Glaciimonas sp. PCH181: one gene and its partner. The protein of the gene in region 2 interacts with the protein of the main gene of each other region in a pairwise test. Links are inferred from orthologs where the notes say so. Each region holds a gene or a part of one and is shown on either strand. Other genes may lie near its edges.

Region 1 (5,436 bases), on a different replicon or contig from region 2:
ATTTGGTGGTGCTGTCGGTTGAAGTGCTTTTTTCGATTACTTCGAGGCAGGTGGTGATGCTTTCAATGACGGCGGTTCCCAGTTCGGCGAATTCATGGAGGAAGTAGGTTTTTGAATAGTTTGTGACGTCAAGGGGAAGGTGGTCTTCAGCGGTTGGCTGAGTTGAGTTTGGGGACTGTTTAAGTGCTGTGGTATCTGGCATTAGTCTATCCTTTAGTCTGGTTGACCGCACCCGTTGGATAACGGGTGGGCAGCAAATGACAAGGTTGACAGACTGGTGAAGAAAAAAGGAGACTGTAAAAGAATTTGTGTAACTGCCCATCCTTGATACCCTAACGGGTAAAACCAACGATGGGCAATTTTATGGATCACGATAAATTAAAAGCATTAGCGGCAGAATTGGCAAAAGATCTCAAAACGGAAAAAGATCTGGGCAATCTAACGCAGCAATTGTTAAAAATGACGGTAGAGGCGGCGCTCAATGCGGAAATGCGCGAGCATCTTGGCTTCGAGAAACATCAACCGCGGGCGCTGAGCAATGTGCGTAACGGCTCATCCAGCAAGACCTTAAAAAGCCAGTATGGCGAAGTGGAGATCATCACCCCACGGGACCGGGAAGGCTCGTTTGAACCGCAACTGGTTAAAAAGCAGCAAACGCGCTTAACCCATATGGATGATCAGATTCTGAGCCTGTACGCCAAGGGCATGACCACACGTGAAATCGTCGCGACCTTTAAGGAATTGTACGACGCTGACGTCTCGCCAGCCCTCATTTCCAAAGTCACCGACAGTGTCAAAGAACGCATCGTTGCCTGGCAAAGCCGTCCACTGGATGGCCTGTATCCCATCGTCTACCTCGACTGCCTGGTGGTGAAAGTACGGCAAGATAATCAAGTCATTAACAAAGCAGTCTTCCTGGCACTGGGCGTCAATTTACAAGGGCAAAAAGAGCTCTTAGGAATGTGGCTGGCAGAAAATGAAGGGGAAAAATTCTGGCTAGGTGTCCTCACGGAGCTAAAAAATCGTGGCTTGCAAGACATCCTGATCGCCTGTGTTGATGGCTTAAAGGGCTTTCCTGATGCCATTGCCACGGTCTATCCACAGACACAAATCCAGCTTTGCATTATTCATATGGTCCGTAACTCTCTCAAATATGTCAGCTGGAAGCACTACAAAGAAGTGACGGCAGGTTTGAAGACGATTTACCAGTCGACTACCGAGGAGCAAGCGCTACTGGCTCTGGAGCAGTTTGCCCAGCAGTGGGATGCGCAATATCCGCAAATCAGTAAATCGTGGCAAAGCAACTGGCATAACATCAATACGCTATTCGCCTATCCAAGCGAAATTCGCAAGGCGATTTACACCACGAATGCCATTGAATCGCTCAATAGCGTCATTCGCCACGCTATCAACAAGCGCAAGGTCTTCTCTACCGATGACTCGGTGCGCAAGGTCATTTATTTGGCGGTCGACGCAGCCGCAAAAAAATGGACCATGCCGATCCGAGACTGGCGATCGGCTATGAGTCGGTTTATTATTCAGTTTGATGAACGGTTGAAACCGTTTATTTGAAGTCGGGCAGTTACACAGAATTGTTTACAGCCTCGAAAAAAGCCAGCAAGCCCGAAGGCTTCCCCGCCACCGCCGCCCAGTGAGGACGAACGACTATACAGCCCACATGACGCGGTCCGCACTTCTTCAATCAGGCTGTCAAACCCAGCTCCTATGAGAGGAGCGTTGCCACCTTACCTCTGATAAAAACGGAGGTCAATTAGTAATTTTTAGATTTTGGGTTTTATGGAGTTATTCTTATGGTTGATAGCTGAAGCAGAGAAAGACCCGTTTCAATCACCAGCTAACGAATCAAACCAAACAAAAAACCTAAGGCGGAAGGCAGCAAGAGTCGAACTTACGAAGAAGCGGCTGACGCCCCCTACCGGGTTTGAAGCCCGGCCGCACCACCGGATGCGTATACCTTCCAAACACAACCACCTCTAATGATCAACATACCCCATCGACCCATTAACCCGCACCAAGTGCGCATCCCCCCGCCGCCGAGTATAGCCGACGCGATCAAAGAACTCCAATAACTGAATCGCCCGTTTACGTCCCAAACCAGTAGCATCCCGAAAAGCCGCAGCGCTAACCGGTAGCAAAGGCGCATCACTATCTCTATCTCCACCGCCAGCAAGAACAACCACCATCCGCGCCAACTCATCAGTCCGCGCAGGATGATAAAACAAATCCTTCACCACCTGACTAACTTGCCCAAGCTTAGCAAGCTTGCACAACAAATCCCGTGCAACCGACTCATCCACGCCATGCTCACGCGCCAAATCCCTTACCCACGGTGGACTAAACTCCGCCGCATCCAACGTCGCCAGCAACACGTTCGCCAACGCCACATCATCAGCACTCAACGCCACCGTGTGCTCCGCCAACCGCAACCACGGCCCCTGCTGCACCACCACACCCGCAGCACACAAATCCCCCACCACAACGCGCCACAAAGCCGTATCAAGATCCGGCGCAACAATCCTCCGCAACCGCCCAATCTGCGGCCCCACTTCATCCGGCGTCACCGCATGAAACCCCTGCAAAGCATCCACCGCACGCCCGGCAAGTGCATCCACCGCCGCCTGAGAGATCAACAAAGCATCCCCTTCCCGCAAAGGAATAATCCGCGTATCGGGCGGCAACACCAACCGATCCGCAGGCACCTGTGACAACCGCACCAACACAGAACGCAGCAATCCTACCGGGCTGCAATCCAGCAGCCCGCCACAATCACCAGACGCCACAAACGCAGCCAAGCCATCCCGCCACGCATTGCGCGCCGGACTGCGCCGCTTGTAAGCCGGACCAACCGGATCCAACACAATCCCGCCGCCAATCGTCCGCGAAGCCTGCGCATTTCGCACCACCAAGCGATCCCCCGGCACTGCATGCACCGACACATCAAACACCAATTGCACCCTGCCCGACTGCCCTGCCGCCAACACATCGCCATCCAGCAAAACGGCATGCGCAGTCCGATGACTCGCCCCCAAATGTACATGTACCGGCGACCATGATTTCAGCGGCAAACCCGCATCGTTCAGCAACCGCAAATCAATATCAATCCGCTCCGAACATTCAGCCAGCGCAGGTGACAAAATCCAATCTCCACGATTGATTTGCTCGCGCCCGATTCCTACCAGATTCAACGCCAGGCGCTGACCGGCATACCCGACAGCCGCAGGTCGATTCTGCGCATGAATACTACGCACCCGTACTTGCTCACCGCTCGGGGCCAACACCAACGTGTCATCAGTTGACACAGACCCCGCCAGCGCCGTACCGGCAACAATCGTCCCGTATCCAGCCAGTGTAAAAACCCGATCTATCCCGAGCCGAAACAAGCGCTGATCAGCACGAGCAGACATCCCCGCCGCCACCGCAATAAGATGCGCCAGCAACGCTGCCACACCGGGATCGTCCGCCACATTAGCCTGTGTCCGAAAAATCGGCGCACCCGAAAATGGCGTCGACGCCAACAACGCTGCAATATCAACCTCAACTTCGACCAGCCGATCTGCATCGACTCGATCAATCTTGGTCAACGCCACCGCGCCACGCGCAACCCCCAGTATTTCCAGTATCGCCAGATGCTCGCGCGTTTGCGGCATGACGCCATCGTCGGCAGCAATCACCAGCAAAGCAAAATCAATCCCACTGGCCCCGGCAGCCATCGCATGAATCAATTTCTCATGCCCCGGCACATCAATCACACCAAGTACATCGCCGTTCGGCAAAGGCAAATAAGCGTACCCAAGCTCAATCGAAATACCGCGTTCTTTTTCTTCTTTCAGGCGGTCGGTATCCACGCCAGTCAAAGCACGCGTCAAGGTAGTTTTGCCGTGGTCGATATGCCCGGCAGTGCCGACGATCATGGCGTCACCGTCGTTATAGGTTCGCGCAATGGCGCCATCAACTGCGCTGTGAACTGCGCTTCGTCGGCACTTTCCAGACAACGCAAATCCAACCACAAAGTATCGTTGGCAATCCGCCCGATGACGGGACGCGGCAATTCGCGCAACCATTTCTCAAGTTGAGAAAGCCCCGATTTCCCGCGAGGCCTGGCCGGATGAGATCGGCTCACCCGCACCGAAAATCCATAACTAGGCAACAAATCGACCGGCAATGCACCACTGCCAATTTGACTAAACAGCGGTTCGGCGGCAACAACATACCGATCACCCAGCGCCTGTTGCAGCAGCGGCGTCAGGATTTCTGCCTGTGCCCGTATTTCCGCCTGCGGACGCGTCAACAGCCGCAACGTTGTCAACTGTTGCGGCAAAAACTCGGGGCTACGATATAAACCAAGAACCGGTGCCAGTGCGGCCAGCGTCAGCTTTCCAACACGCAAAGCCCGCTTTAGCGGATGACGTTTAATTTTTTTGATCAAGTCGGCGCGCCCGACGATCAGTCCCGCCTGCGGGCCACCCAGCAGCTTGTCGCCGCTAAACGTCACCAGATCAGCCCCGGCCTCGATGGTCTGGCGGACCGTTGTTTCGCACGGCAAGCCATACTGCGATAGATCAACCAACGTGCCGCTGCCCAAATCGACCACGGTCGGGGCGTTATGGATTTTCCCCAGCCGCGCCAATTGATCGACTTCTACGCTCGTAGTAAAACCCTGAATCACATAATTGCTGCAATGCACTTTCATCAGCAATGCTGTGCGCGGGCCAATGGCATCCGCATAGTCGCTCAGGTGCGTGCGATTGGTGGTACCGACTTCACGCAACTTGGCACCGGCCCGCATCATAATGTCGGGAATACGGAACCCACCTCCGATCTCGACCAACTCGCCACGAGAAACGATCACTTCTCGACGTGACGCCAATGCGCTCAACATCAGCAACACGGCGGCAGCGTTGTTGTTGACCACGGTCGCGGCTTCTGCGCCGGTCAGCTCACACAGTAAATCTTCGACCAAATCATCGCGGTCGCCCCGCTTGCCGGTGGCTAAATCGAACTCCAGATTCATCGGCGCACGCAATGCATCCACCACCCCGCAAATAGCAACGTCCGGCAGAATCGCCCGACCAAGACTGGTATGCAACACCGTGCCGGTTAGATTGAAAACTTGCTTTAACGGCGAAATGGCGGCCGTTGCCAAACGCTCGGCAATTACCGCGTTCAAGGCTGTAATCTCATCAATGACAGCGATCGGGGGCGTTTCTGTTGTGCGTGGTCCGGCGATTTCCTCTCGTAGTTCTGCCAGCAGCGCGCGCACCGCCGCCAGTGTTTGGGTACGGCCATATTTTTCGATCAACGCTGTACATGATGTATCCGCGAGTATCCGCTCGACCGAGGGCAAACGCGCCGCAAAAGCGGCATTGCTATCCAACGCTGATGTTGAAGTAGTCATTCTGGTGCGCCAAACCAAAG
Region 2 (5,375 bases):
AAACCAGTAAATTCGGATACTGACGCACCCACGCAATCGCGTCGAATTGCAACTCAGGGGGTAAATATTCGTTATAAGCTTCGTCCAGCACCACCACAACATTCGGCGGCACGCGTTGCAAGAAAGCAGCGATGTCAGCCGACGGCAAAAAAGTACCCGTCGGATTGTTCGGATTCGCGATAAAAATCAGACGCGTATCCTCTGTAATCGCGGCGGCCATTGCTGGCAAATCGTGTCCAAAATCCTTGGACGGTACTACGATAGCGCGCGCACCAGCCGCCTGCGTCGCCAAGCCATACACGACGAAAGAAAACTCAGAATACATTGCAGCTTGGCCCGGCTGCACAAAGGCGTGGGTGGCGAGCTCCAGAATATCGTTACTGCCATTCCCCAGTGTGATCCAGTCTGCGGGAACATCATATTTGGCCATGATCGCGGCCTTCAGATCAAACCCATTGGCATCCGGATAACGACCAATATCCGCGACCGCCGCTTGCATCGCCACGCGCGCAGATTCCGGCATACCTAACGGATTTTCGTTCGAAGCAAGCTTGATAATTTTGGCTTCATCAAGACCGAATTCTCGGGCTACTTCAGCTATCGGCTTGCCGCCCTGATACGGCGCAATGGCGCGAACATACTCTGGACCAAATTGAATCGACATCGTGTGCTTTCTATAGAAATAATAAGCAAATTTTTGTCACAGTATCGGTGTGACTGGAAGATAAATCGTTTGTATTGAGCGTGGTGAATGTAGCGGTATCAAACATTCATATTGCAGCTATGGTCGACCAGACCATAGACTTAATAGCAGTATTAAAGACTGAGCGGATAAGAGCCAAGTAACTTAAAAAACGCCGCATTTTGCTTGAGTTCAGCTAATGCCTTGGCAACTTTTTCGTCCTGCTCATGACCTTCAACATCCACGTAAAAATAATATTCCCATGCGCCCATTCGCGCAGGCCGCGACTCAAAACGGCTCATCGATACCCCGTGACTGGCGAGCGGCGACAACAGACTATATACAGCGCCTGCTTTGTTCGGCACCGATAACACTAAGGAAGTCTGATCCTTGCCGCTTGGGGTCGTGTGCAAGCGACCGATTACCGCAAAACGTGTGCGGTTGTGCGGATCATCCTGAATGTGCGCACTGACGATTTGCACACCGTAAGTTTGCGCGGCAAGCTCGCCCGCAATCCCTGCAACGGTCACATCTTCGCTGGCCATACGCGCCGCTTCGGCGTTAGAGGCCACCGCGAGTCGTTCAATATTGGGATAGTGCTGATTTAGCCACGCGTTACATTGCGCCAACGCCTGCGAGTGCGCACAAATCCGCGTTACATGATCAGTCGTTCCATCTTTTGTCATCAGACTATGATGTACCGGAATCGCGACTTCGCCACTAATGCGCAAGGTCGTTTGCAACAATAAATCCAGGGTTCTGTTGATGACGCCTTCGGATGAGTTTTCGATTGGCACCACGCCAAAATCGGCGGTTCCGGCTTCTGCGGCACGAAACACCTCATCAATCGATGCGCACGCCATGCTATCCACCGCGTGACCAAATTGCTGATATACGGCCTGCTCGCTGAAGGTGCCAGCGGGGCCTAGATAGGCGACGGTGACACGTTTTTCCAGTGCCCGGCAAGCCGACATTACTTCTCGGAAAATGGTCTGCACATCGCCAGATTGCAGCGGTCCGGGATTGCGATCCGCAACGCTACGTAATACCTGCGCTTCACGCTCCGGTCGAAACACGGGGGCATTGGTTTCCGCTTTTACATGCCCCACTTCTTGCGCCAACTGGGCACGGCGATTTAACAGCACCAGAATTTGCGCGTCAATGTCATCGATTTTCTGGCGTAACGGTAGAAGTTTTTCTTGGATCATGATGATGGTGGTTGCGTCGCTTTTTACACTCTAAGAAATAACGCTAAATACCCCAGCGACGGCACGTCTATTAACGTTAACTTCCTCAACAGGCCCACATCGGCGCACTGTCTTCATTGGCAAGTTTTGATCAACACGTTGCTGAAACAGTTTTGCGTAAGACCTGACTTTATTACGTTTAAATACCGCCCAAGATGGCTTTGGTAAATGCGCCCGTAAGCCCTGCTCAATAAGAATACTTACGGATTAGTCAGGATACCAATCGCTCTCCCCGCGACCGGTGATTATCCGTATCGCTTTTCAAATTCTTTCAAATAAGCAACCAACGCCTGTACACCAGCCATTGGCATAGCGTTGTAAATCGACGCCCGCATACCGCCAACGGATTTGTGTCCTTTCAGCTGCAACAAACCCTGTTCTTTCGCGCCGCCGAGAAAGTCGGCGTTGCGGGTCTCGTCACGCAAAAAGAACGGAACATTCATGCGCGAGCGACAATCTGCGGCAATTTTTGTTTGATAGAAATCAGTGGAATCCAGATAATCGTACAACAATCCGGCCTTAGCGATATTCACTTGCTCCATCGCCGCTACGCCGCCCTGCCGCTTGAGCCATTGGAATACCAGTCCGGCAATATAAATCGCATAAGTCGGCGGCGTGTTGTACATGGAATCGTTATCAGCGACGATTTTCCAGTCGAAGGCCGATGGGCAACTTGGCATGGCATGACCGAGTAAGTCTTCCCGGACCACCACGATCGTCAAACCAGCAGGCCCGATATTTTTCTGCGCGCCACCATAAATAACGCCGTATTTAGCCACATCCACCGGGCGCGACAAAATGTGCGATGACATGTCTGCGACTAACGGTGCGCCATTGGTCTCCCCAGCAACTTCTGGCGTAAATTGAAACTCCACGCCATCGATAGTTTCATTGGTGCAAATATGGACGTATGCGGCGTCTTTAGAAAGCTGCCAGCTGTCACGCGATGGAATCTGTGCAAATTTTTGCGGCTCTGAAGAAGCTGCAACATTAACGTTGCAATAACGTTTTGCTTCCTTAATCGACTTGGTCGACCAAGAACCTGTATTGATGTAATCGGCAGTGCCTGGCAAGGAATTGTCAGCGCTCAGTCGCGCCGCCAGATTCATCGGAATGATGGCATTCTCGGCAATCGCACCACCCTGCAAAAACAGAACTTTATAGTTAGCGGGAATCCCCAATAACTCGCGGAAATCGCGCTGCGCGTTTTCTAGTATCGACATAAACTCGCTGCCGCGATGACTCATTTCCATGACTGACATACCACTACCGTGCCAGTCCAGCATTTCAGCAGCAGCTTGTTGCAGCACTTCTTTAGGTAATACGGCGGGACCAGCAGAAAAATTAAAGATAGGCATGTTGACACTCGTCAATAAAAGCTAGGGACAGCGAGATTTTCTGAAAAATTACTTGTGCAACAAAGGATATATTTACAACGTTGCAGAGGAGTCTGAAGGGCAATAAAATGTGGTCAGGCGGAAGGAAACATCCTTCTGCGTGACCACTTTAACGCCAATTACTCAACGTCGGCAGGACCGCTTTCTTTGCCAGAAGCGCTGTCATCTCCGCCTTCATTACCACCGTCAGCCGCAGCATCGGTAGCAACATTAGCATCAGAGATCGGGGCTTCTACGTTTTCTTCAATTACTTCTTCAACATCGCTTTCCATCACGCGCTGCAAACCGCTCAGCTTGGTGCCGTCTTCAACCGCGATCAGCGTCACGCCTTGCGTAGCGCGGCCCATCTCGCGAATCTCTGCGACACGAGTGCGAATCAACACGCCACCGGTAGTGATCAGGATAATTTCATCGCTAGGTTCAACCAGCGTAGCGGCAACAACTTTACCGTTACGCTCACTGGTCTGAATCGCAATCATCCCCTTCGTACCACGGCCATGACGGGTGTACTCAGTAATAGGAGTACGTTTTCCGTAACCGTTTTCAGTTGCGGTCAGGACAGATTGTTGTTCGTTCTCGGCAACCAGCAAAGCAATAACTTGCTGTCCGTCTTCCAGATTCATACCGCGCACACCGCGTGCGGTACGACCCATCGGACGTACATCGTTTTCATCAAAGCGCACTGCTTTGCCAGAGTCGGAGAACAGCATGACATCGTGCTGTCCATCAGTCAGCGCTGCACCGATCAGAAAATCGCCTTCGTCCAGATCGACGGCAATAATCCCCGCTTTACGTGGATTACTGAAATCCGATAAAGGTGTCTTTTTAACAGTGCCGAGGCTAGTCGACATAAAGATATAACGATCTTCCGGGAAGCTACGATTGTCGCCAGATAATGGCAACACAACGGTGATTTTTTCACCGTCTTGTAGCGGGAACATATTCACAATCGGCTTGCCGCGTGAGTTACGTGAACCTTGTGGGACTTCCCAGATTTTCAGCCAATACAAGCGACCGCGATTGCTGAAACACAAAATGTAATCATGCGTATTGCCGACAAACAACTGATCGATCCAGTCATCTTCTTTCGTCGCCATCGCCTGCTTGCCGCGTCCACCACGCTTTTGCGCGCGATATTCGGAAACCGGTTGCGATTTCATATAGCCGGTATGCGACAAAGTGACCACCATGTCTTGCGGCGTGATCAAATCTTCGGTGCCCAGATCAGTAGGATTGAGTTCGATCTGCGAACGACGCTCATCTTTATTACCGATGCCGTATTCGTTTTTAGCCGCGTTCATTTCATCTGTAATGATGACCGTTACGCGCTCTGGATTAGCCAAAATGTCGAGCAAATCAGCGATAGTGACCATCACGTCTTTGTACTCGTTAACAATCTTGTCCTGCTCCAGACCAGTCAAACGTTGCAAACGCATTTGCAAGATTTCTTGCGCCTGATCATCCGACAGTTTGTACAAACCGTCAGTTTGAATGCCGTAATGCAGAGGCAGATTTTCCGGGCGGAAAGCATTAATACCGCCACTGTTTTCTGCGCCGGTACGTTGCAACATATCGCGCACGACGGACGAATCCCACGAGCGCTCCATCAAACCGGCTTTTGCGACTGGTGGCGTTGGCGCTGCTTTGATGATAGCGATGAAATCATCGATATTCGCCAATGCAACGGCCAAACCTTCCAGCACGTGACCACGTTCGCGTGCTTTGCGTAATTCAAAGACGGTGCGCCGTGTAACCACTTCGCGTCGATGCGACAGGAAGCACTCCAGCATTTGCTTCAAATTCAGCAATTTAGGTTGGCCGTCTACCAGCGCCACCATATTCATGCCGAAGGTATCTTGCAACTGCGTTTGCTTGTATAGATTATTAAGGACAACTTCAGCCACTTCGCCGCGCTTCAACTCAATCACAACGCGCATGCCTGACTTGTCGGACTCATCGCGCAGATCAGATATACCTTCCAGTTTCTTGTCGCGCACCAACTCGGCGATCCGTTCCAGCAACGCCTTCTTATTAACCTGATACGGCAAC

What was found. Proteins that work in one complex are often made in the same cells at the same time.
Region 1: the proteins of serC (region 2) and selB interact in binary tests that used the Escherichia coli proteins (3 or more experiments, as listed by UniProt). The link is inferred for Glaciimonas sp. PCH181 from one-to-one orthologs.

The regions. Positions count from the first base shown.
Region 1 is NZ_PYFP01000001.1:596,232-601,667, reverse strand. Bases 1,464-4,463 are described here. They hold selB (selenocysteine-specific translation elongation factor), read right to left. Parts: upstream 3,933-4,463; coding sequence 1,995-3,932; downstream 1,464-1,994. Other genes in these bases: selA (L-seryl-tRNA(Sec) selenium transferase), read right to left, coding at 3,929-4,463; C7W93_RS02575 (IS256 family transposase), read left to right, coding at 1,464-1,572. In the rest of the region: C7W93_RS02580 (hypothetical protein), read right to left, coding at 1-202; more of C7W93_RS02575, read left to right, coding at 364-1,463; more of selA, read right to left, coding at 4,464-5,416; formate dehydrogenase accessory protein FdhE, read right to left, coding at 5,413-5,436. UniProt on the Escherichia coli protein: Translation factor necessary for the incorporation of selenocysteine into proteins. It probably replaces EF-Tu for the insertion of selenocysteine directed by the UGA codon. SelB binds GTP and GDP.
Region 2 is NZ_PYFP01000002.1:436,570-441,944, forward strand. The notes cover bases 1,232-4,170. They hold serC (3-phosphoserine/phosphohydroxythreonine transaminase), read right to left. Parts: upstream 3,288-4,170; coding sequence 2,175-3,287; downstream 1,232-2,174. Other genes in these bases: pheA (prephenate dehydratase), read right to left, coding at 1,232-1,890; gyrA (DNA gyrase subunit A), read right to left, coding at 3,446-4,170. Outside these bases: hisC (histidinol-phosphate transaminase), read right to left, coding at 1-664; more of pheA, read right to left, coding at 817-1,231; more of gyrA, read right to left, coding at 4,171-5,375. UniProt on the Escherichia coli protein: Catalyzes the reversible conversion of 3-phosphohydroxypyruvate to phosphoserine and of 3-hydroxy-2-oxo-4-phosphonooxybutanoate to phosphohydroxythreonine. Is involved in both pyridoxine and serine biosynthesis.